3 regions of the Thalassotalea sp. PLHSN55 genome follow, and region 1 is predicted to be linked to each of the others. Evidence: predicted binding sites of a transcription regulator. Region 1 holds the regulator's gene; each other region holds the start of a gene.
What was found. Region 1 encodes FNR, which switches genes on or off when oxygen is low (the NO sensors DNR and NnrR bind a similar motif). Its sites were predicted from a motif close to TTGATCTAGATCAA; they were not measured.
Positions count from the first base shown of each region.

Region 2: ACRRSQ_RS20260 (nitrous oxide reductase family maturation protein NosD) is a predicted target of FNR. The motif match lies at 4,831-4,844, and genes of this name have one in related genera.
Region 3: napE (periplasmic nitrate reductase, NapE protein) is a predicted target of FNR. The motif match lies at 4,035-4,048, and genes of this name have one in related genera.

Region 1 covers NZ_JBPDIH010000012.1:64,207-72,494, reverse strand. Annotated here, with positions in the region: gene rpsA (30S ribosomal protein S1) at 1-290, shown strand, start outside; gene ihfB (integration host factor subunit beta) at 383-667, shown strand; gene ACRRSQ_RS18690 (lipopolysaccharide assembly protein LapA domain-containing protein) at 796-1,026, shown strand; gene lapB (lipopolysaccharide assembly protein LapB) at 1,058-2,227, shown strand; gene pyrF (orotidine-5'-phosphate decarboxylase) at 2,407-3,111, shown strand; gene uspE (universal stress protein UspE) at 3,206-4,138, opposite strand; gene fnr (fumarate/nitrate reduction transcriptional regulator Fnr) at 4,298-5,017, opposite strand; gene ACRRSQ_RS18665 (sulfite exporter TauE/SafE family protein) at 5,063-5,737, opposite strand; gene ccoS (cbb3-type cytochrome oxidase assembly protein CcoS) at 5,730-5,921, opposite strand; gene ACRRSQ_RS18655 (heavy metal translocating P-type ATPase) at 5,918-8,288, opposite strand, start outside.
Region 2 covers NZ_JBPDIH010000017.1:13,251-21,538, reverse strand. Annotated here, with positions in the region: gene tyrS (tyrosine--tRNA ligase) at 1-415, shown strand, start outside; gene nosR (transcriptional regulator NosR) at 686-2,818, shown strand; gene nosZ (TAT-dependent nitrous-oxide reductase) at 2,876-4,768, shown strand; gene ACRRSQ_RS20260 (nitrous oxide reductase family maturation protein NosD) at 4,970-6,256, shown strand; gene ACRRSQ_RS20255 (ABC transporter ATP-binding protein) at 6,267-7,190, shown strand; gene ACRRSQ_RS20250 (ABC transporter permease) at 7,190-8,008, shown strand; gene ACRRSQ_RS20245 (nitrous oxide reductase accessory protein NosL) at 8,008-8,288, shown strand, end outside.
Region 3 covers NZ_JBPDIH010000007.1:5,857-14,144, reverse strand. Annotated here, with positions in the region: gene ACRRSQ_RS14160 (ABC transporter permease) at 1-296, opposite strand, end outside; gene ACRRSQ_RS14155 (ABC transporter ATP-binding protein) at 299-1,180, opposite strand; gene ACRRSQ_RS14150 (hypothetical protein) at 1,382-1,579, shown strand; gene ACRRSQ_RS14145 (hypothetical protein) at 1,570-1,794, shown strand; gene ACRRSQ_RS14140 (GNAT family N-acetyltransferase) at 1,780-3,810, opposite strand; gene napE (periplasmic nitrate reductase, NapE protein) at 4,110-4,271, shown strand; gene napF (ferredoxin-type protein NapF) at 4,283-4,792, shown strand; gene ACRRSQ_RS14125 (chaperone NapD) at 4,785-5,048, shown strand; gene napA (nitrate reductase catalytic subunit NapA) at 5,078-7,573, shown strand; gene ACRRSQ_RS14115 (nitrate reductase cytochrome c-type subunit) at 7,584-8,075, shown strand; gene ACRRSQ_RS14110 (cytochrome c3 family protein) at 8,084-8,288, shown strand, end outside.

The DNA of each region.
Region 1 (8,288 bases):
TTGAAGTAGATGCTAAAGGTGCTAAAGTTGAATTAGCAGAAGGCGTTGAAGGTTACCTACGTGTAGCTGACATTTCACGCGAACGCGTTGAAGATGCAACAACTGAATTATCAGTTGGTGACAGCGTTGAAACTAAGTTTGTTGGTGTTGATCGTAAGAACCGCACTATCAGCTTATCAATCAAAGCGAAAGACCAAGCTGACGAACGTGAAGCTATGGATAACTTAAATCAAGCTGAAGAGTCTGGTTTAAGCGCAATGGCTGAAGCATTCAAAAACGCTAAAAGCTAATTTTAGTAGGACACAAAGGTGAGGGGAGACCTAAGGTTCCCCTCTGTTTAAAACTCCATTGGCGCGAAGCTAAATGAAAACTGGGAGGTCTAATGACCAAGTCAGAACTCATTGAAAGACTAGCAGACAAATTAAGTCATTTATCTGCAAAAGATGTAGAACTAGCGATTAAAGAAATTCTTGAAATGATGGCGCAAACCTTGTCAAAAGGTGACCGCATAGAAATTAGAGGATTCGGTAGTTTTTCATTACATTATCGTGCTCCACGAGTTGGGCGGAACCCAAAAACTGGTGACTCTGTCGAGCTTGCTGGAAAGTATGTCCCTCACTTTAAACCTGGTAAAGAGCTTCGCGAGCGAGTTAATCAATCAGCGTAGCTATAATTATCCCTAATGGTATAATTATTCAGAATAAACGGCATGCGTTAGCATGCCTTTTTTATATGTAAAATCATGTGGTTTTACTATAATAAGTCAGCCATATGAATATTAAGATGGAGTGAGTAGTGCGAGTTTATATCACCTTATTTTTTCTGATTATCTTATTTGCTATTGCCTTTATTTTCGGCAGTCAAAATGATCAATTATTATCGCTTAATTACCTTATTGCCCGCGTTGAAATGCCTGTCGCTGCTGCGGTAAGTTTATTTACCTTTATTGGTTTTATTCTCGGATTGTTGACCGCTCTTCTGTGGAAAATGGTTCGTGCTGTGCGCACAAAAAAAACAAAATCTTAATTATGAATACTTATAAGGCTTCAAATACCCTATGTTAGAACTTCTGTTTTTATTATTACCAATCGCCATGGGTTACGGTTGGTTTATGGGCCGCAATAGTATTAAGCAAAATACGCACTCAGTTAAGCAAGATTTATCAATTAAATACTCAACAGGCTTAAACTATTTACTTTCTAATCAGCAAGATAAAGCCATTGATTACCTTATAGAAGCGCTAAAAGTCGAAGACGATACTGTTGAAGCACATTTTGCTTTAGCGAATCTTTTTCGTAAAAGAGGCGAATTAGATCGCGCTTTAAAAGTTCACGAACACTTAGTACGTCAGAAGCACTTACAGAATAAAGAAAAACAACAAGCCTTGTTTGAATTAGGTAAAGACTTTTTAAGTGCAGGTCTTTTTGACCGCGCTGAATCTATGTTTTTAAAACTGCTTAAATCTAAACAATTCGGGATGAAATCCATTACCTATTTAATGCAAATCTACCAATCTACCAAAGATTGGCATCAAGGTGTTGCGTTAAAAAAAGCGATTGTAAATACCAAAGATAAAAAGCTGATGCACACTTTGGCAAATTTTTACTGTGAGTTAGCTACTACAGCTTTTGATGATGAAAAGTACATTGAAGTATTAGAACTGCTAGAAAGTGCCTTGCAGCTTGATCAAAATTCGTGTCGCGCTAATTGGTTAATGGCAAAGATATACGAAAAGCACGAGCAATATGAACAAGCATGTAAATGCTATCAAGATATTTACGTTCAAGATAGTGAGTTTTTCCCAGACGTAATTGTCAAAATGCATGCGTGTTATCAACACTTAAATGCTGAAGATGAATTTTATAAATTTATTCGAAAAGTGTATGAAGAAACGGCTAGCAGCAGCACCTTAATTTGCTATGTTGATCATATCGAGTCAAAACACGGTACCAAAAAAGCGAAAGATTTTATGTTACCTGCGTTAAAGCGTCGACCAACTATTCGCGGCTTTAAGCATTTTATTCAAATGCAAATGACCGAATCGGAAAAGCACGAAGGCAATGAGCAACTCGACGTGATTAAAGAGCTGATATCAGCGTATATCAATGTTAAGCATCGTTATAGCTGCCGTACATGTGGCTTTAATAGCAGTACGCATTATTGGTCGTGTCCATCTTGTCACGACTGGGAACAGTTGAAACCTGTGCGTGGCCTCGAAGGAGAGTAGTGCTTTTTACTTTGCGCTATGCTCCAATTTCAGCGTCAAAAGTACTCATTGGTATTCACCAACTCCGTGCTTTTTCCTTGAAATTAGAACCATAGACGCTTAGTAAAAACTCACTACAGTTATAAAGAATTAAAGAATTAAAGAATTAAAGAATTAAAGAATTAAAGAATTAGAGGAATATGAAAGTGAATGATCCAAAAGTTGTTGTAGCTTTAGATTTTGATAAACAAGCAGATGCGTTAGCTTTTGTTGATAAAATTCAGCCAAGTGATTGTCGCTTAAAAGTCGGCAAAGAAATGTTTACTTACTTTGGGCCTGATTTTGTACGTGAGCTGGTTAAACGTGGTTTTGACGTGTTTTTAGACTTAAAGTTTCACGATATTCCTAACACGGTTGCTAAAGCGGTAACTGCAGCTGCTGAGCTTGGCGTTTGGATGGTTAACGTGCATGCCTCTGGCGGCTTAAAAATGATGGCAAAAGCGAAAGAAGCACTTGTGCCTTATGGTGAGAAAGCGCCATTGCTTATTGCGGTAACAGTACTTACCAGTATGGAAGAAAGTGACTTGATAGGTTTAGGTATTACTAAATCACCTGCTGAGCAGGTTAAACATTTAGCGGCGCTCACTAAGCAAGCGGGCTTAGATGGTGTTGTTTGTTCGGCTCAAGAGGCTGAAATGCTAAAAGCAGACCTAGGACAAGATTTTAAATTAGTGACTCCTGGTATTCGCCCAGCAGGTAGTAACGTAGACGACCAAAAGCGTATTATGACTCCAGAGCAGGCAGTAAATATTGGCGTAGACTATTTAGTGATTGGCCGTCCGATAACCAAAGCTGATGACCCACATGCGGTCTTACAACAGATTAATCAATCGCTAACTAAATAACTAAATAAATTAACGTATAAGAAATATAAAGCCTAACTACTTACGGTAGTTAGGCTTTTTATTTATGTGATTTCCAATATCCGATATTAATTTTTTAATCGTAATCTAACGGGGAAATGTAACCTTCTGGTTTAAGTGCTAATACATCACAATTTAACCTATCAATAACATGCTCTGCAGTATTACCAATAAAGGCCGCCGATATTCCTGTTCTACCTACAGTTCCAAGTACGACGAGCTCTGCATCTAGTTTGTTGGCAGCATTTTCTATTACGTCTTCAGGTAAGCCTTCTTCAACGGATACACGCTCAGGAGCAATATTAAAGCGCTGAGCGTGCTCTGTCATCGCTTCTTGATGGTGCTTGAGCATGGCATCATTGTATTCAGAAGAGTTAAACTCAGGAATTTCAATGGCAATATTAACCGGAGTACCCGGAAATGAGTTAATTAGATGAACTTGCGCTTTGATAATTTTAGATAAATTAAGGGATTCTTCAGTGATTTTATCGTTAAGTAACTGATGCTCTTCTTCATCACTTCCTACGTTGATAGCTGCAAGAATTTTACCATTTTCTGGCCATAAATGATCTTTAACTAATAATACCGGACAAGGGCATTTACGTAATAAATGCCAATCTGTTGGTGTAAATATTACTGATTTGAGTTTATCGTGTTGATGAGTACCTTTAACAACGATATCAAAGTTATACTCTAGTACTTCATTGATAATCGACTCAAAAGGGCGGTTGTGCCACACCACTTTGCTTTCAATAGTGAGGTTACCGTCATTTAGTGCGTCTATGGCAGTGTCAATCCATTGTAGTTTATCTGTGATCACAGATTGTCTCATGACTTCACGCTCGTCTTTTGACAGCATTGTGGTCATTTCATAGGAAAAGTCAAAGATAGATAAAAATGCAGTAATGCTAGCGCCTGTTTTTTTCGCAAGCTCTATCGCGCGTTTTAGCGCTTTTTGTTCATCTGTGGTTGGGTCGATAACTACAAGAATTTTTTGATATTTTTCCATCATTTCACCTTGGCAAAAATTAACGCTTAATTACAGTTTAATAGTGCCTTACCAGAAATGATAGTATTTTGTTTTATATCAAGTTTATAGTGATAGTTAGAAAATAATTAAACAAGTGTTTAAATTTTAATTAGGAAGGGGAATCAGTGGGTTGCTAGCCTATAGGCCAGCAACTTCATTGAGTTTGGTAATATCTAAAATGGTAATAAGTTTACCGTCGATTTTAATTAAACCGCTTTTGTGAAAACGGTTGAATAAACGGCTAATTGTTTCAACGGTTAAACCAATATAGTTACCAATGTCACTTCTAGTCATTGATAAACGAAATTCAACTGACGACAAGCCTCTATCGTGGTATCTCGCACTTAATGCACTAATAAAGGTTGCTAAACGTTGTTCAGCATTTTTACGATTAAGCAGTGTAAGCATTTCTTGATCTTCGCGAATTTCATTACTCATTAAACGAAGAATTTGCTTTTTAAGTTTCGGCATACTGTTAGATAACGTATCTAACGTGTTGTAGGGGATTTCACAAACCATTGATGTTTCGAGTGCTTTTGCAAAACTAGGATGCTCTGATTCGGCAATCGCGTCAAACCCCAATAAATCACCAGCTAAATGAAAGCCCGTAATTTGCTCTTCACCTTGTTCATTTACCGTAAAAGTTTTAAATGTGCCTGAACGAATAGCATACAATGCTTGCATCTTTTCGCCATCTTGGAAAATTTGCTCACCTTTATGGATAGGACGTTTACGGTCGATAATTTTATCTAAAACGTCCAACTCTTTGTCATTAAGGGAGAAAGGTAGACATAGCTCACTGATACTACAGTTTTGACAATGAATGTGTTGTTGACCTGAACAGTGACGATTTTGCATAACTACCTAAATAACTTAGCATCAAACTTATTGACTAAGATCATATTAAAACAATTGCCTATATGCAAACGATATAGTGAAAATTCCATACAATATTGTAACTAATGCTAATGCTTTTCTAAAATATGTATTTTTCAAGATGTTTTTTATATTAAAAAAACCAAATGAAACCGTTAAAAGCGCTGGTAATGTGCCTAATCCGAAGCAGAACATGATAAATGCGCCCGAAAAAGCACTATTGCTAGCTAATGCCCAGGTTAAGGTTGAATAAACCAAACCACAGGGCAGCCAGCCCCAAATAGCGCCTAATAAAATCGCTTTATTTGTGCTATCAACTGGAAGGATTTGTTTACTTAATGGTGATAAGTAACGCCAGATAAATTGGCCAAATTTTTCCAGTTTACTGATCCACATAAGCCATTGGCCAATATATAAACCAAGTAATACTAAAAATACGCCGGAAATCAGGCGTAAACCAATTACCGGCACGCCTATATTTCTAACGGCAATTGAACTAGTAAAACCGACAATAGCGCCAATTAGACTATAGGAAAGTATTCTGCCTAGGTTATACCCTAAAACTAAAGACGCTTTAGGTTTTTCGCCAGGGATCGCTGAAGTTAATAATGAGCTAATACCACCGCACATGCCTATGCAGTGACCTGAGCCTAATAATCCGATAATGAAAGCTGATAGGTAGTCTAATGGCATGTTAATCATTGTTCGATTCGGTAGGCTTGGATTCAGCGGCTTTTTTATCTTTACCTTCTTCATCAAACAAGATGCTCATGCCTTGCTTTTCTAAGTCATCGAATTGCTCTGTTTTTACTGCCCAAAAAAATAAATAAATACCGAGGGCTGTTAATAAAATAGCAATAGGGATCAGAACGTAAATGATGCTCATTTTTTTAATAACCTTAGCGAGTTAGTAATAACAAGTATTGAACTTAACGACATGCCGATAACCGCCATATAAGGCGTAATAAATCCTGCTACAGCAAGCGGTAATACTATGGCATTGTAGCCAAATGCCCAAAGGTAATTTTGCCAAACAATTTTTTTAGTTTTAATGGCGGTTTTTTGCAATTGTTCAATTGAAGCGAGTTGATTATTCAACAAAATAACATCTGCGCCGTTTTTGGCGATATCGGTACCGCTGCCCATTGCAATTGCGATATGTGCAGCGCCGAATACCGGTGTGTCATTCACACCATCGCCTACCATAGCAACCGTATGCGATTTTTGTCGCTCTTTGAGCAATTCCATTTTATCAAGCGCGGTTAAGCCACTATGAGTTGTGGCAATGTTAAGCGCTTCTTTTACGGCGAGACAACCTGCCGCATTGTCACCAGATAACATTAATGAACTAATATTTTGCTTGGTCAAATAATCGAGCAGGTCTTTTGCATCTTCTCTAATATCATCACGTAACGTAAACGATGCAATGACTTGTCCATCCTGAGTCAGTAAACATTGTTTGTTTTCGTATTGAGACAGTTCACTTTTATTGAGTAGCCAAGTAGGTTTACCAATCGCAAATTTCTGATTGTTAATTAGGCCCGAAACCCCGCAACCGGGCTCTACCGTTGGCTTTTCACACTGATAAGAAAAATCTCGATATTGGCTAAACGGTTTAGCTAATGGATGTTGAGAATGACATTCAAGTGCTGCGGCAATTGCTAGCAATTGTGCTTTTGTAAATTGTTCATCAATTACATCGACATGCACAATGGTAAACTCGCCGTTGGTTAATGTACCTGTTTTATCAAATGCCATGGTTGAAATTTTTGGGATTGTTTCCATTACATGAGCTGATTTGATCATGATACCGTCTTTATTTAACCGTGTGGTTGCACAAGTTAAGGCGGTAGGTGTTGCTAATGACAACGCGCAAGGGCAGGTAGCGACGAGTACAGATAGCGTGATCCAAAACGCTTCCTCTGGCATATGTTGATGCCAATAAAGAGCGGTACAAATTGCGGTAACTAAAATAACGGCAACAAAATATTGGGCAATTTTATCTGATAATTTGGCAATTTTGGGTTTATGAGCTTGAGAATGTTCACTTAAACGAATCAGCTGGCTTAAAAATGAATGGCTACTTATTTGCTTTACTTCAACAGTTAAATTGCCATCACCGTTTACGGTACCAGCAAAAACTTTTTCACCAATCGATTTCTTAACGGGGAGCTGCTCTCCAGAAAGCATAGACTCGTTTAGCTGACTTTTACCTTGTAAAATAGTGCCATCTGCAGGCACGGTTTCACCAGGCTTTACAATAACTAAATCATTTTCCTGTAGGTTTTTAGCCGCAATATAGTGCTCTTCATCGCCAGTGTCTGTTGCGACAATTTTTACAGCCGTCATTGGCATAAGTTTCAATAAATTTGCTGATACTTCAGCGGCACGTGAACGCGCTCGAAACTCGAGAAATTTACCGATAAGCAGTAGAAAAGTGAACATAGAGACTGATTCAAAATACACTTCTCCTTGTTGAGTTACGGTTGCCCAAACGGAAGCACAAAATGCTAAGGAAATAGCAATAGAAACAGGTACATCCATAGATAAACGTTTTATTTTTAATGCATTAACTGCGCCTTTGTAAAAAGGAAATGCACCATAACTCACAATAGGAAAGGTCAGTAACATACTGGTCCAGCGTAAGTAGACCAGAATGGTTTCAGACATGCCAGAGAACGCGCCAAAATATAATCCGGTAGCGATCATCATTACTTGCATCATTAAAATGCCGGAAATGCCTAAACGTTTGATGAAAACCTTGGCCTGTTTTTTATTATTTTCTTCAACGGCATTCGCTTTAAAAGGTAGCGCATGATAACCAATGTGTTCTAAATGGGTTAGAATTTCACTTAAGCTAATGGTGTCGTTATGCCAACGCACTGTTGCTCGTTGTGTGGTTGCATTAACGTTAATTGCAATAACGCCTTCAACTTTGGCTAACTGCATTTCAATTAGCCAAGCACAAGCTGCACAACTGATACCATCGACAGTTAAAATTGTTTCTTTATATGCGTCTGTCGTATAGGTGAATTCGTTTTGCAGGTTTGCATCATCAAGCAGTTTATTCTTTTGTAATTGTTCAGGTACTAGCGGTGTGCCTTTTGTCGCTGGCTCTGTGCGGTATTGGTAGTAATCCGTTAAGCCGTTATCGACAATCGTTTGGGCAACTGCTTGGCAACCAATACAACACATGTTTTGTTGCTTTTGGAAAATTTTAACCGACAAATTGATGCCGTTAGGCACCATTTCG
Region 2 (8,288 bases), on a different contig from region 1:
ATTAAGCTTTAAACCTTTAGACATTATTGAAAGTTATAAAGCGAAAGTGGCAGAAGGTGCCAACCCGCGTGATGTTAAAATCGATTTAGCGAAAGAATTAATTGAGCGTTTTCACGATGAAGATGCAGCCCAAGCTGCCCATCAAGAATTCATTAATCGTTTTCAAAAAGGCGCGATGCCAGACGAAATGCCTGAATTAGACATCAGTGCTGAAAATGGTGAAATTGCCATTGCTAACTTACTTAAAGAAGCGGGTTTAGTAAAAAGCACCTCTGAAGCGATGCGCATGATCAAACAAGGCGCAGCGAAAATTGACGGCGAAAAAGTGGCTGACAATAAAGTTGTTATCAGCACAGGAACACAAGCGGTATTTCAAGTAGGCAAGCGCAAGTTTGCCCGTGTTACGGTTATTTAATTGTTTCTATTTATTCGCTAAATAATTTCATCTAAGCCAGTTATTCAACTGGCTTTTTTATTTGCGCTTTTCTGCGCAGAACGCGTTACTTTATTGATTGAACGCCTATTTCTGAGCTTACAGGCGATAGATCTTCTTTGTAGCTAACTTAAAATCTTTTATTGATCCAAGTCATTATGCATAAAAATTAAACGCGTAGTATATGCGACATATTGTCGCAGTTGTGTATAAATTTGTAACTGCAACCATGGATAAAGGTTCGTAAGTTAGATGCAAAAGTTGTTTTCTTATTTTCAAATAACGAAGTTATCAGTAACGTTACTCGCGTTGTTACTGTCTGTTTGTTTGCCTGCTAATGCCTTATTTGTTAGCCCTCCTAAAGATCCCGTACCAATTATTAAAGAAATTTTTCCACAAGCGACCGATATTGGTGAAAAAGCGGGCGAGCCCTTAATTTGGACAATTCGTAAAAATGATGAAGTTATCGGCTATGCATTTGAAACCAATGACTTAGCAAAAATACCCGCTTACTCTGGCGAACCAGTGAATATGCTCGTGGCGATAAACCCAGAAGGTGTTTATCTAGGCGCTAAGGTGTTAGAGCATCATGAGCCGATTATATTGGCGGGCATTCCTGAGTCAAAATTACATAAATTTGTTGATCAATACGATGGCTTAAATGTTACCGACCGTTTAAAAGTTGGCGGCAACCAAACCGAAGGCATAGTGCATATTGATGGTTTATCAGGTGCAACCGTTACCGTTATGGTGATGAATGTTGCTATTGTGAAATCGGCAACTATCGTCGCTCGAGCATTGGGCATTATTAGTGCTAGCCAAGAAATTATTCAACCAATGGGCACAATTTATCCTGAGGTGTTTGAAAAAGCCGACTGGACCAAACTCACTGGCGATGGTTCAATTCGCAAATTATACCTGAACCGTAAAACAGTTGATGAGGCTTTTGTTGGTACTGAGGCTGAGCATATTGAAGCCGCTTCAGCTGAGCAAAAACAAGATATGTTTGCTGAGGTGTATTTTGCGCAAGTGAATATTCCTACCGTTGGTCGCAATATTTTAGGTGACAGAGAATACGACTATTTAATGTCGTCACTTAAACCGGGTGAACATGCACTTGCATTAATGGGGACTGGCTATTCATTTAAAGGGTCTGGTTATGTGCGTGGCGCTATTTTTGACCGTATTCAGGTATTGCAAAACGGCGACGCAATTTCATTTCGCGATTTAGACCATGCGCGTTTACCTGATATTTATATTGATGGTGCGCCAGATTTTACTGAGCGTTCAATTTTCATTATTCGTGAACATCATGAATTTAACCCTGCATCAGACTGGCAGCTTGAATTGTTGGTTCGCCGCCAAACGGGTCCATTAGAAAGTATTTTTACCAGCTTTAAAGCCGATTACCATACCCTAGATAAATATATTGATCGCCCGCCAGTGATCATGCCAGAGCCTGAATTAACCTTGGCTCAACAGGTATGGAAAGAGAAAAATACTGAAGTTATTATTTTATTTGTATTGCTTGCCATATTATTAGCGTCGCTATTTTTACAAGACATTTTGGTGCGCCACCCAACCTTTATGCATAACTTCCGCCATGCATTTTTAATTGTCACTGTTGTCTTCATTGGTTGGTCATGGGGTGGTCAGCTTTCAGTGGTCAATGTATTTACCTTCTTACAAGCCTTTATGTCTGACTTTTCATGGGATCTGTTTGTACTCGACCCAGTGATTTTCATTTTATGGGGCGCGGCGGCAGTTACCATGTTGTTATGGGGCAGAGCGGTATATTGTGGTTGGTTATGCCCATTTGGCGCCTTGCAAGAGCTTATCAATGTATTTGCCCGTTATATAAAAATTCCTCAGTTTGAATTGCCATGGGCGGTGCATGAACGTTTATGGGCAATCAAGTATTTAATCTTATTGGGGTTATTTGGTATTTCAATGGAATCGTTAGCCACGGCGGAACAATTTGCTGAAATTGAACCCTTTAAAACTACCTTCTTATTAAAGTTTGACCGCGAATGGCCATTTGTAATTTATGCCATTGCTTTACTGGCAATTAACGTCGTTAACCGTAAGTTTTTCTGTCGTTATTTATGCCCATTAGGCGCCGCCTTATCAACCAGCAACAGTGTGCGTTTGTTTAGCTGGTTACGTCGTCGACCTGAGTGTGGTCAACCTTGTAAAACTTGTGCAAAAGAGTGTGAAATTCAAGCCATTAATCCAGACGGAGAGATTAACATGCGCGAATGTCACTACTGTTTAGATTGCCAAGTAACCTACTTCAATGAAGAAAAATGTCCGCCACTGAAAAAGCTGGCGCGCAAGAAGCAGAAGTACAAAGAGCAACAAATTCCAGCGGTAGTGACGGAATAAAAAATAAAAATATAGTTATAAATCAAATATGAATGTAGAAAGTGAATGGAGAACAACATGAGTAATGAAGATAAAAGCTCGAACAACGTAGAGCTAGAGAATGAAGACAGACGTAAGTTTTTTGGCAAAACGGCGATGCTTGGTGCAGGTGCTGCAGTAGCTGCTCCTATGACCGCAGCGATGTTCGCTTCTACAGCCAAAGCCCGTGCTGCTGACTCTAAAAACGACCCGTTTGTACACCCAGGTGACTTAGATGAATACTATGGTTTCTGGTCAGGTGGTCACTCAGGTGAAGTACGTATTTTAGGTATTCCATCAATGCGCGAATTAATGCGTATTCCAGTATTTAATACTGACAGTGCAACAGGTTGGGGTTTAACTGACGAAAGTAAACGCATTAAAGGCGACAGTGCGCATCTTCATGCTGGTGACTCTCATCACCCTCATATGTCGATGAAAGATGGTCACTACGATGGTAAATATGTATTTATCAACGATAAAGCCAATACTCGTGTAGCGCGTATTCGCTGTGACGTAATGAAAACCGATAAAATGCTAACTATTCCAAACGTGCAAGCGATTCATGGTTTACGTGTTCAAAAAGTACCTTACACTAAATACGTTATTTGTAATGGTGAATTCGAAATTCCAATGAATAACGACGGTAAAGGCGGCATGGAAGATGTCAGCACTTATCGCTCATTATTTAACGTGATTGATGCAGAAAAAATGGAAGTTGCTTTCCAAGTTATGGTTGATGGTAACTTAGATAATACCGATGCTGATTACGACGGTAAGTACTTTGCCTCTACCTGTTATAACTCAGAAATGGGCATGAACTTAGGTGAGATGATTTCAGCTGAGCGTGACCATGTTGTGGTATTTAGCTTAGAGCGTTGTGAAGCTGCGCTTAAAGCTGGTAAGTTTAAAACTTACAATGGTAACAATGTGCCTGTATTAGATGGCCGTAAAGGTTCTGAGTTAACTCGTTATATTCCAGTGCCAAAATCGCCACACGGTATGAATACTTCACCAAATGGTGAGTACTTTGTTGCTAACGGTAAGTTATCGCCGACAGTTTCTGTTATTGCAATTAACAAGTTAGATGCATTATTTGCTAACAAAATTAAGCCTCGCGAAACAATTGTTGCTGAGCCAGAGTTAGGTTTAGGTCCACTACATACAGCATTCGATAACAAAGGTAATGCTTACACCACCTTATTCCTTGATAGCCAAATTGCTAAATGGAATGTTGAAGATGCAATTGCTGCTCACAATGGCAAGAAAGTAAACTACATTCGTCAAAAGCTTGATGTTCACTACCAACCAGGTCATAACCATACTTCACAAGGTGAAACCCGTGATGCAGATGGCAAATGGTTAATTTCATTATGTAAGTTCTCTAAAGACAGATTCTTACCGGTTGGCCCATTACGCCCTGAAAATGATCAGCTAATTGATATTTCAGGTGACGAAATGAAACTAGTACACGATGGTCCAACGTATGCTGAACCGCATGACTGTATGATTGTTCACCGTAGCCGCATGAAGCCAAACAAACTTTGGACACGTGATGATCCAATTTTTGCTGAAACTTTAGCACAAGCAAAACGTGATGGTGTTGATACCACTATGGATAACAAAGTTATTCGTGACGGTAAAAAAGTACGTGTTTACATGACGTCAGTTGCGCCAAACTTTGGCATGACTGAATTTAAAGTGAAACTAGGTGATGAAGTAACCGTGATTGTTACTAACCTTGACCAAGTAGAAGATGTAACTCATGGTTTCTGTATGACTAACCACGGCGTGCAAATGGAAGTAGGTCCACAAGCGACGTCTTCAATTACCTTTACTGCCAACAAGCCAGGCGTTCAGTGGTACTACTGTAACTGGTTCTGTCATGCACTACACATGGAAATGCGTGGTCGTATGTTAGTAGAAGCTTAATAGCTTAAGCTGAAATTGATGGTCATATTAATGTGACATAAATCAATCTAAGCGCTATTTAGTTAACCAAGATCAAGAGCATAACATCTAAAAGTGTTATGCTCTTTTTACTTTATATGAATCGTTTAAATCCAATAGGGCACCTGAGTGAAATTTAGAACTTGCTATACAGGCTTAACGTATTTTGCCTTCCTCTGTTGCTTGGGCTTAGTCTCATTGTCGCTTAACGCCAAAACGTGGCAAATCTCCCCAAATGATGATTTACAGCAGCAACTTGATAACGCCAAAGATGGCGATATTATCGTGCTCTCAGCGGGTAACTATTTGGGAAATTTTGTTGTTAAACACCAAATAACCCTACGTGGTGAAGAAGGAGTGATCATCGACGCACAAGGTGACGGTCATGGTTTGGAGCTAATCAACAAAAATATCACTATAGACAACTTATCGATTAAAAATTGGGGTAGCGACTTAACCGAACAACATTCAGGTATTTATGCCAACACCGAGTCTACGGGTTTGGTAATCAAAAATAATACCCTTGCTGGCGATGGTTTTGGCTTGTGGTTTTACAAAGCGAGCGAGCTAAAGGTATTTGGCAATACTATTTCAGGTAACACCAGTTTGCGATCGGCAGATCGTGGCAACGGCATTCAATTATCTAACGTGCAAAAAGCCCATGTGTATGGCAATGAAACTTTCAAAGTGCGTGACGGTATTTATGTCATCAACAGTCGCAATAATATTATCGAAAAAAATACCATGCATGACCTACGTTATGGCATTCACTATATGTACTCATATGATAACTCTGTACTTTATAACGAGGCGTATAATACCCGAGCGGGCTATGCGCTAATGAGCTCAAGACGCTTAACTATTATTGGTAACAAAACCCGAGATAGTGAAGATTATGGCTTTTTACTTAATTTTATTACCCAATCGACCTTTGAGAATAATCACATTAAAAATGTTTGGACCAAACCTGAAAACAAAGTATTAGGTCGTGATGGCAAAGGCTTGTTTGTTTATAACTCGGGCTACAATACCATTGCGGGTAACGTGGTCGATACTGCCGAAATTGGTATTCACTTAACCGCTGGCTCAGAAAAAGCAAAAGTATACGGTAATAGCTTTATTAATAACCCGATCCAAGTGAAATACGTGGTTAATCGCAAAGAAGAGTGGAGCCATGAAGGTAAGGGCAATTATTGGAGCAATTATCTCGGTTGGGATATGGACAGTGACAATATTGGTGATGTGGTTTTTGAACCAAACGACGGCATCGATAAACTTGTTTGGCAATACCCTGAAATGAAAATGTTGATGGACAGCCCCGCCGTCATTATATTGCGTTGGATCCAACGTCAGTTTCCGGTATTAAAGCCGCCAGGCGTTAAAGACAGTTTCCCCCTGATGCGCCAACCACAGCTTGAAGATATTCAAAAAACAGCAGTTTCACCGCAGCAAGCAATCACTGCTGATTAAGGACGTATAAATGACAAATTCTCCATTAGTTTCGTTAACCGATGTCAATAAAAGCTATAAGCAACTTGATGCGTTAACTTCGGTCACCATGAACCTCAACGAAGGCGAAGTGTTGGGCTTGTTTGGTCACAATGGTGCCGGCAAAACCACTATGATGAAATTGATCCTTGGGGTAATTTCACCATCAACAGGTAAAGTTAATGTGATGGGGGTGGCACCAGACTCTAAAGAAGCATGGCACATGCGCGAAAAAGTCGGCTACTTACCTGAAAACGTGAGTTTTTATGATCAACTAACCGGCTTAGAAGTATTAACCTATTTTGCTCGTTTAAAAGGTTTTGATAAAAAACATGCGATTGCCTTATTAGAACAAGTAGGTGTTGCCCATGCGATGAAACGTCAGGTGAAAACCTATTCAAAAGGTATGCGACAACGACTAGGTTTAGCGCAAGCCTTTATTGGCGAGCCCAAATTATTATTACTTGATGAACCAACCGTGGGACTTGATCCCATTGCCACCGCAGACTTTTACCAAACCGTTGATCAATTAAAAAACCAAGGTACAAGCGTTATTTTATGTTCGCATGTTTTACCTGGTGTCGAACAGCATATCGACCGCGCCATGATCCTTTCATCTGGTAAAGTCTTGGCGATGGGCACGTTAGCACAGTTACGTAAACAGGCGAACTTACCTGTGGTGATAAAACCTTCGGGCTTAAATGGCAGTGTATGCCAAGACTCGAAACTAACCGAGTTTTTAACTAAACAACCGAATGTCTTACATGTACCAGAGCATGAAAAGCTAGCAACGTTAAGGCACTTATTGAGTTATGACGATATTGGTGATATCGACGTTGAACCCGCTAATTTAGAGAAAGTTTATCAGCATTTTTTATCGTTAAACAAAGGCAAAAGTACAGGAGCGCAAAGGTAATGAAGCAAATATTAACCGTTGCCAATAAAGAATTTCATGATGGCTTGCGTAACCGCTGGCTGGTATCTATTACTGTTATTTTTGCTATCTTATCTGTCGGGCTAACGTATTTTGGCTCTGCGGCGTCGGGCACGTTAGGCATAGCATCACTGTCAACCACAGTCGCCAGTTTAGCCAGCTTAGCGGTATTTCTTATTCCGCTTATCGCCTTATTACTTAGTTATGATAGTTTTGTTGGTGAGCAAGAAGGCGGCACCTTATTATTGTTATTGACCTACCCACTTAGTAAAAGCCAATTGGTGTTAGGTAAATTTTTAGGCCAAGGCGGAATTATTGCTTTAGCGACATTACTCGGTTTTGGCGCTTCAGCGTTATTGTTGTTTTTCCAATTAGAAGATGATGCCGTCATCAGTACTTTTGCGACTTTCATTTTTAGCGCTATTTTATTAGGACTAAGCTTTACCGCGATTGCCTATTTAATTAGTTTAATGGTTAGCGAAAAATCAAAAGCAGCGGGCTTTGCACTGATCACTTGGTTTTTGTTTGCATTAGCGTTTGACTTAGCATTGCTTGCTTTACTTGTGGGTGTCGAACAAGGCATTAGTCAGCAAGGTTTAACGCAATTAATGATGTTAAATCCGGCAGATATTTTTCGTTTAGTCAATCTTGCAGGCCTTGACAGTAGCGACGTTAATGGCGCATTGGCCATTGCGATAAACTCTAGCCTTTCCCAAGGGCAACTTTTTAGCATTTTAATCGCTTGGGTAGTGTTACCTTTAACAGCAGCGATATTTATTTTTAGGAAGAAAAAACTGTAATGAAATTTATCAATACTCTTGGAATTACCTTAGCCGCCGCGTTGCTAATGAGCGCATGTTCAGATAAAGCAGAGCAAAAACAAATGTTGCATCAAGCGGTAAAAATTGAAGCCGCTGACGAATGTCACTTATGCGGCATGATCATCAGTAATTTTTCTGGCCCTAAAGGGGAGTTGTTTCAAAAAGGCGTCACTGAAGAAAGTGGCAAACAAGTGAAAAAGTTTTGCTCGACCCGCGACATGTTTAGCCACTACTTAGACCCAGAAAACAAACGTAACGT
Region 3 (8,288 bases), on a different contig from region 1:
TGACTAAAATCGATTGCTAAATCTATTTTGTGTTGTTCGAGTTTTGTTTTCGCCTGCTCAAGTACATCATAATTAATAAAGTCGATATAACGCGTTTGGATAAATGGCGATTCAACTTGCTCAAGGTTTATTACGCCAACTTGATAAGCCGGCTTACCTTCGCCAGAAAATACTAACGAAAACCCTGCTAGTAACAGCACAGGGAAAAATAAATTCCAGCCTAACGACGACTTGTCACGGAAAAATTCAAGGTTACGTGCTTTAACAACAGCAAAAAAACGAGTGAAATTTATCAAAACTATTCCCTTAACGAATGACCGGTTAATTTTAAAAACAAATCATCTAAATTAGCCGACTTTACATGTAAACCTTGCAATGAAATATTGTGCGACATTAACGTTTGCAAGGTTTGTTCAACGTTTTTGGTCGCTATTTCAACCCGATCGTCTTGCACTTGCCACTGATATTGCGTTATCAATTCATCGCTAACTTGTGTGACGGGTAAATAAATAAAGACATCGTCAAAGTGCTTATCGAGTAACTGACGTGGTGTACCTGATGCGATAATTTCACCTTTGTCCATGATCACAATATCATCGCACAGCTGCTCAGCTTCATCCATATAATGCGTGGTCAGAATAACGGTTTTATTCTTGGCTTTGATATTTTTGATTAGCTGCCAAAAGTTACGGCGCGCTTGTGGGTCAAGCCCAGTTGTTGGTTCATCAAGAAAGACAATTTCAGGATCATTGATTAAGGCGATAGCTAGCAACAAACGTTGTCGTTGACCGCCCGATAATTTGCGGTTATCTCGGTCAAGAAAGTCACCTAGGTCACACAAGTTAATTAATTCAGACAATGGCAGCGCATTATCGTAAAACGATGAAAATAACTTTAGGGTTTCTTTTACAGTAAGAAAGTCTTGCAGCGCAGTATGTTGAAACTGAATGCCAATTTTAGCCAACATGGCTTTATCTAATACTTTGCCTTGGTAATAAATTTGCCCTTTTGTTGGCGAAATAATCCCTTCAAGCATTTCTATGGTAGTGGTTTTACCTGCACCATTTGGCCCTAACAAACCAAAACAGTGACCTTTTTCAATGTTAAAACTAATGTTGTTTACCGCAACAACATCTTTATAGGTTTTAACGAGAGCTTCAACCGTGATAACAGGTTGCATGCAGTATCCTTTAGGTAATTTTACTTTGTATTATGCACTATTGTAACGAGTCTCTACTGACAAGGAAATGCGCTGCACTATCAATGTCCGATAAACTTTTTATTGAGCTGTAACAAAAAAACACAAATGATAATAATTATCATTTGCAATTGGTGTTTTTTTCTTCTACTTTATACAAACAAATAGTAATTGGAGTCGTAGATGAATACCGAAAATCGAGCTGATAATGGCTCAAATAAAGTCAAACTTGAGATCTCATCAACGGTGTTAGCGAGCTTGTTAAATTCAGGACTGTTAAAAGTCGCTGAGTGCAAATGCCTAGACGCAAATACTAAACGAGTATTATGGCAATCATTATTAACCACTAGTCTGTCAGCGGAGCAAAAGTCATGCATGTAACAGCCCATCATAACTTTCAACATATTGAAGCTTGGTTAACTATTTTAATGAATAGCTTTCGCAAAGCGCCTTGTAAACGTTCAGCACATGTCATTTGTTATTACACCGAGCGTTTAACTCACTTGGCACTAGAGAGCGATCCCGATAATTATTATCAGTATTTACGTATGCAAAAATACTGGCGCTGGGTTGCCAATAATCTAGCGATTGAGTGATTTATCGATGTCATTGCCAATATAGCTAACTAAGTGTTGGTTGAGCGCTTTTTTACCGGTAAATCCGTATAACTGGCAGGTATGCTTGATTGACTCTTTTTGCAAAATACGTGTAATTAAGGGCAGAACATCAACCGAAAATTCGTCTTGGCAATGGTTAACTAACCACAAGTGCAGTGAATATACACAGGCGCTATATAGACGAGTGCACTCAGAAAAATCTTGCACTGTGTTGATATCAAAGTTCGTTAAAATGCGCTGATCAGATTTCGGCATGGCATGGAGAATTTGCCAAACTAACTCGGCATCTAATTGTTGATACTCGTCAGTTAACAAATAGTCGAACTGGCGATAAAACAGTGTCGTGATTTCAGTAAAAATAGCCTGAGCTTTTGCTGAACACGCGTTAAGCACAAGTGCCGAATGTTCACCACTGGCTTTATCTTTAGTAAAGCCGATACGCGCTAATGAAAAGTGGTTTTGAAGCCAAAAATTCAATAAGCTTTTATTAACACCAAAGCTTGAGCCAACAAAATCAACATGATGAATTTTAGCGTAGTCGACAATGTGCCTAATAAAATGGCTGCCAATGCCTTGTGCTTGCAGCTGCGGATGAACGGCAATGCGCATCACCCTTAAATAATGGAAATCAAAGGCGTTTTCTATACCGCAATGACTAAATAACGACTGCGGTAAAAACTGGTTTTTTAATCGCCTTTGACTATTTTTAACCGCTAATACATCTTCGCCGCAACATAAGCCTTCTGCCATTAACATCGCAACAGCAACCACCTTTTCATTTGATGTTAATACGGCAATACTAACCTTGTCATTATCCAGCAATTGTTTTAAATCACTCGGGCTTGTTTGATAGTGAGCAGTTACTAAGGTTGCAAAAATTTCACTCAGCAAAGCCGGTTTAGTGGCAAGTTCATCAGCACCGACGATCCGAAAGCTTAAAGAGGTTAATGACTCAGTAACGACTTCGCTGTTATTCAATGCGCCAAGTTCAGCATTGAGTAAACAGCTTTTAAAAATGAAACCTTCAAGGGGATCGTTAGCAGCCCATCGAATAGGCGATGTTAAACTCGTTTTTCTCCACTGTGGGCGCAAGCTAGCTAAAATTTTGGCAAATTTTAAGGTAAATCCACGCCCTGCACCTTCGTACCCATGAACCGTTGAGGCAAAGACTGTGCGGTGATATTTAAGTAGTAGCTTTTCTAATAAATAAACAGGAATTCCCGCGGCTTCGTCGACTAACAATAAAGCAATGGCTTGTGGATGCTCTAGCAACTGATCAATCGGCAAGAATTCAATAATGCCATTTTTGTGCTCAACTTTATTATTGGTAATTTCCGCATCCGCTAAATGTTGCTTTATGAAACGGAAAAACACCGACAAGGCTGAAATATTGCCACTGGTTACCACAATATGTTGAAATTGTTTTGCTTGCGCTAAAATGTCGATACATGCAATAGCGAGAGTTGTTGACTTTCCCCTACCGCGATCTGCGGTTAATACTAACGGACGATCCCTATGTCCGGTGACGACATTCAATACCAATTTAACCGCATTTTCTTGTTCGTTTGAATAACAAAGTGGGTGTGAAGGCTTTAATTGCTCGCTCGAATTATCGTCACCTTGCTTCAGCTTTTTATTATCCAGTTCATCTAATGACGGTAAAGGTTTGCCTTGCTCAATTAAAAAATTAGTGTCTTCGGCAGCTAACAAGTTTAAAAATCGATCAACAAATCGCGAGCTACATTGCGCCTCAGAAAGCACAACTAACATCACACCACCGGCAACTAAGGTGCCCGACAAAGCCGCCAAAGCATCAATATCAAATTGACTATCACAATAAACAAGCTGGTTTTGTTCGGTACCGAGTAAAGAACGATAAGTTTGACGCGTAATATTGCCGACAATATCTTTATGGTCAGAAAATATGCCAATACCCTGCCCATTTGCATGCCCTTTTTCAGTAATCAACTTGGCTGACAATAGCTGATTTTTCAACCATAAATTGTCACCTTTTAAAATCACTAAACTTCGGTGTTTTCTTATTTGTAACAAATCTGTAAGATGGTTAAGCCATACTAAAAAGGACTGATGCATAAAAATAACTAAGTCTATAAAAAAAAACAGTTTAGCAAGCAAAGCCAAAAATCTGAACTAAACTCTATTAAACCCAAAAATAAAGTAAATTATCCCACATAAATAATGTGGAAATGAATGTGATATTGATCTTGATCAACTGAATTTGAACAATTACTGTCACAATTGCACACAATTATTAACACGTTTGCGAGAATATTATGAGCGAAGCACAAAATGATGAAACTCAACGCAAACATGAACGTAATACTTTCATGTTTCTTGCAGTATTTTTAGCCCCAATCTTATCCGTGATTATCGTTGGCGGATTTGGCTTTTTGGTTTGGATTAGCCAAATACTATTCGGTCCACCTACAGCCTAGGCTAATTTCAAATGGAAACGATTAAAAATCCATCAAGACGAAACCTATTTCGCGGCAAAATTAAGCAAGAACATGCACTAAGGTTACCATGGGTAGTAAGCGAAGATGTCTTTACTCAGCATTGTAATCAATGCCAAGACTGTCTAAGTGTTTGTGAAACCAATATTATTGTTCGTGATAAACAAGGATTTCCGAAAATTGATTTTAATCGTGGAGAATGCACTTTTTGTAATGCGTGTGTTGAAGCCTGCGAACAACCTCTTTTTAAAGAAGAAAAAAATTCTGCGCCATGGCCTGCACACATTAATATTTCAAACAAATGCTTAGCGACCAACAATATTTATTGTCAAAGTTGCCAAGATGTTTGTGAAACTAGAGCAATACGCTTTAAGTTTGTAAATAGCAGCATTCCCCAACCGGAGCTCAACTTAACTGATTGCACCTCCTGTGGCGCTTGTATTACAACTTGCCCACAAGATGCAATTAACTTTATTGACGAAATGGAAACCCCATATGTCTGAACAAATTGTAAACGATGAAGAGTATCATGTGGCGAGCTATGTCGCTCATGCTATGCCTGACCAAATCGAATTAATTCAGCATGAAATCAATCAGCTTGAAGGTGCTGAAATTCATGCAACAAGCGATATCGGCAAAATCGTTTTCACACTTGAGGCAACAAACCAAAAAAAAATTGCCAACTTAATCGACACAATACGACACCATAAAGGTTTGCTAAACCTTGCTCCGGTGTACCATCAATTTTTAAATGAATAATCAAACTAAAACTAATAGAAGGTGAGACTATGACGATCAATCGCCGAGAATTTATCAAAGCTAACGCAGTAGCTGCCGCCGCAGCCGTCGCAGGTGTTTCAGTACCTGTTGCTGCTTCAAATTTAATTACTAGCAGTGACATGACTAAGCTCAAGTGGGACAAAGCCCCTTGTCGCTTTTGTGGTACTGGCTGTAGTGTTAATGTTGGTGTAATGGATGGCAAAGTTGTTGCTACCCACGGTGATATTAAATCACCAGTCAACAAAGGCCTAAACTGTGTTAAAGGTTACTTCCTATCTAAGATCATGTACGGAAAAGACCGCTTAACCACGCCATTATTAAGAATGAGCAATGGCAAATATGACAAAAATGGTGAATTCACGCCAATTTCTTGGGAACAAGCTTTTGATGTGATGGAAGAAAAAGCCAAAGCAACATTAAAAGACAAAGGCCCAACTGGTTTAGGTATGTTCGGTTCAGGCCAATGGACTGTTCAAGAAGGTTACGCTGCAGCTAAATTATACAAAGCGGGTTTTCGAAGTAATAACATTGATCCTAACGCTCGCCATTGTATGGCATCAGCGGTGGTAGGCTTTATGCGTACTTTCGGTATTGATGAGCCAATGGGTTGTTACGATGATATTGAAGCCACTGATGCGATGGTATTATGGGGTTCAAACATGGCAGAAATGCACCCTATTTTATGGACGCGTATTACTGACCGTCGCTTAAGTGCACCTCATGTAAAAGTTGCTGTATTATCAACTTTTGAACACCGTAGCTCTGAACTTGCTGATAACAGCATGATTTTCACGCCACAAACCGATTTAGCAATCTTAAACTACATTGCTAACTATATTATTCAAACCGACCGTGTAAACAAAGATTTTGTTAACAAGCACACTAATTTCAGACAAGGTAATACTGATATTGGTTACGGTTTACGCCCTGAGCATCCATTAGAGCAAAAAGCTAAAAACAATGATAAAGCAGGTGGTTCAAGCGAAATTAGCTTTAAAGAATACGCTAAATTCGTTAGCACATACACCGCTGAGTACACCTCAAAGTTATCAGGCGTGCCAGAAGCTAACTTGAAAGAACTAGCTGAATTATATGCAGATCCTAATCGTAAAGTATGTTCTTTCTGGACCATGGGTTTCAACCAGCATACACGTGGTGTTTGGGCAAATAACCTGATTTATAACATTCACTTGTTAACAGGTAAAATCTCAACTCCAGGTAACAGCCCGTTCTCATTAACAGGCCAACCTTCGGCTTGTGGTACAGCGCGTGAAGTAGGTACTTTTGCTCACCGTCTACCTGCAGATATGGTGGTAATGAATAAGAAACACCGTGATTTTTCTGAAGAAAAATGGCAATTACCTGAAGGCACTATTCCGCCAAAACCAGGTTACCACGCGGTTCTTCAAAACCGTATGCTTAAAGACGGTAAGCTAAACTTCTACTGGGTGCAATGTAATAACAATATGCAAGCAGCCGCTAACATGAATGAAGAAGGTTACCCAGGATACCGTAACCCAGAAAACTTCATTGTTGTTTCTGACCCTTACCCTACCGTTACAGCACAAGCTGCTGATTTGATTTTACCAACAGCAATGTGGGTTGAAAAAGAAGGTGTTTACGGTAATGCGGAACGTCGCAGCCAAGCTTGGTACCAAATGATTGAAGCACCACAAGGTGCAAAATCTGATTTATGGCAATTAGTTGAATTTTCTAAACGCTTTAAAGTAGAAGAAACATGGCCAGCAGAATTGCTTGCTAAAAAGCCAGAATATAAAGGTAAAACCTTATTCGATATTCTTTACGCCAACGGTAAAGTTGACAAATATAAGTTAGATGAGATCCCTGAAGATCGTCTAAATTATGAATCTCGCGACTTCGGTTTCTACATTCAAAAAGGTCTATTTGAAGAATACGCCGAATTCGGTCGTGGTAAAGCACATGATTTAGCACCTTACGATACTTACCATAAAACCCGTGGTTTACGTTGGCCAGTAGTTGATGGTAAAGAAACGTTATGGCGCTTTAAAGAAGGACAAGATCCGTACGTTAAACCAGGCAGTGATTTTGACTTCTACGGTAAGCCTGATGGTCGTGCTGTAATTTTTGCACTTCCGTATGAGCCTGCTGCTGAGTCTCCTGACGAAGAATACGACTTATGGTTATCAACAGGTCGAGTATTAGAGCATTGGCATTCAGGCTCGATGACTCAACGTGTTCCTGAGCTATACAAAGCTGTACCAGATGCATTGGTTTACATGCATCCAGACGATGCAAAAGCACGACAAATGCGCCGTGGCGATTTAGTGAAAATTGTTTCACGTCGTGGTGAAGTTCAAACTCGTGTTGAAACTCGAGGCCGTAATAAGCCACCAAAAGGTTTAGTATTTATGCCTTGGTTTGATGCTAGTCGCTTAGTCAACAAAGTAACTTTAGATGCAACAGATCCTCTATCTAAAGAAACTGACTTTAAGAAATGTGCTGTTAAAGTTGTGAAAGTTTAGGAGAAGAACCATGAGCAATCTAATTAATAAATGCAAAACATTAGTAAAGAGCGGTTTGATTTTAACGGTACTTCTTTCACCTCTTGCGGCAAGTGCAGAAACAGCTAAAGATATTGCAACGTTACGTGATAACACTGCGCTTGATGTACAGAATACTCCAGACATTATTCCTAAAGTGAATAATAAGGATATCAAACAAGGTCGTAACTACCCGATGCAACCACCAATAATTCCTCATTCAACGAGAAATTATTATATTAATTTAAATACCAACAAATGTATGTCGTGCCACAGCCGTAACCAAACAGAGAAGTCACAAGCTCCTATGGTTAGTGTGACTCACTACATGGACCGTGATGGTAATTTCTTAGCGGAAATTTCACCTCGTCGTTATTTCTGTGACCAATGCCACGTTACTCAGCTTGATGCTAAGCCTCTAGTTGAGAATGAATTTATTGATATGCACAGTTTAATGAAGCAAAAATCAGCGACTAAAAAATAGGAGCCGAGATGAAAAACTTATTAAAAATTGGCTGGCAAACACTAAGAAGACCAAGTGGTTATTATAGCTTAGGTGCTTTAGTGATTGGTGGTTTCATCTCAGGTATTATTTTCTGGGGTGGTTTTAACACCGCACTAGAAGTCACTAACACTGAAGAGTTTTGTATTTCATGTCATGAAATGGAAAACAACGTGTATGAAGAGATGAAAACAA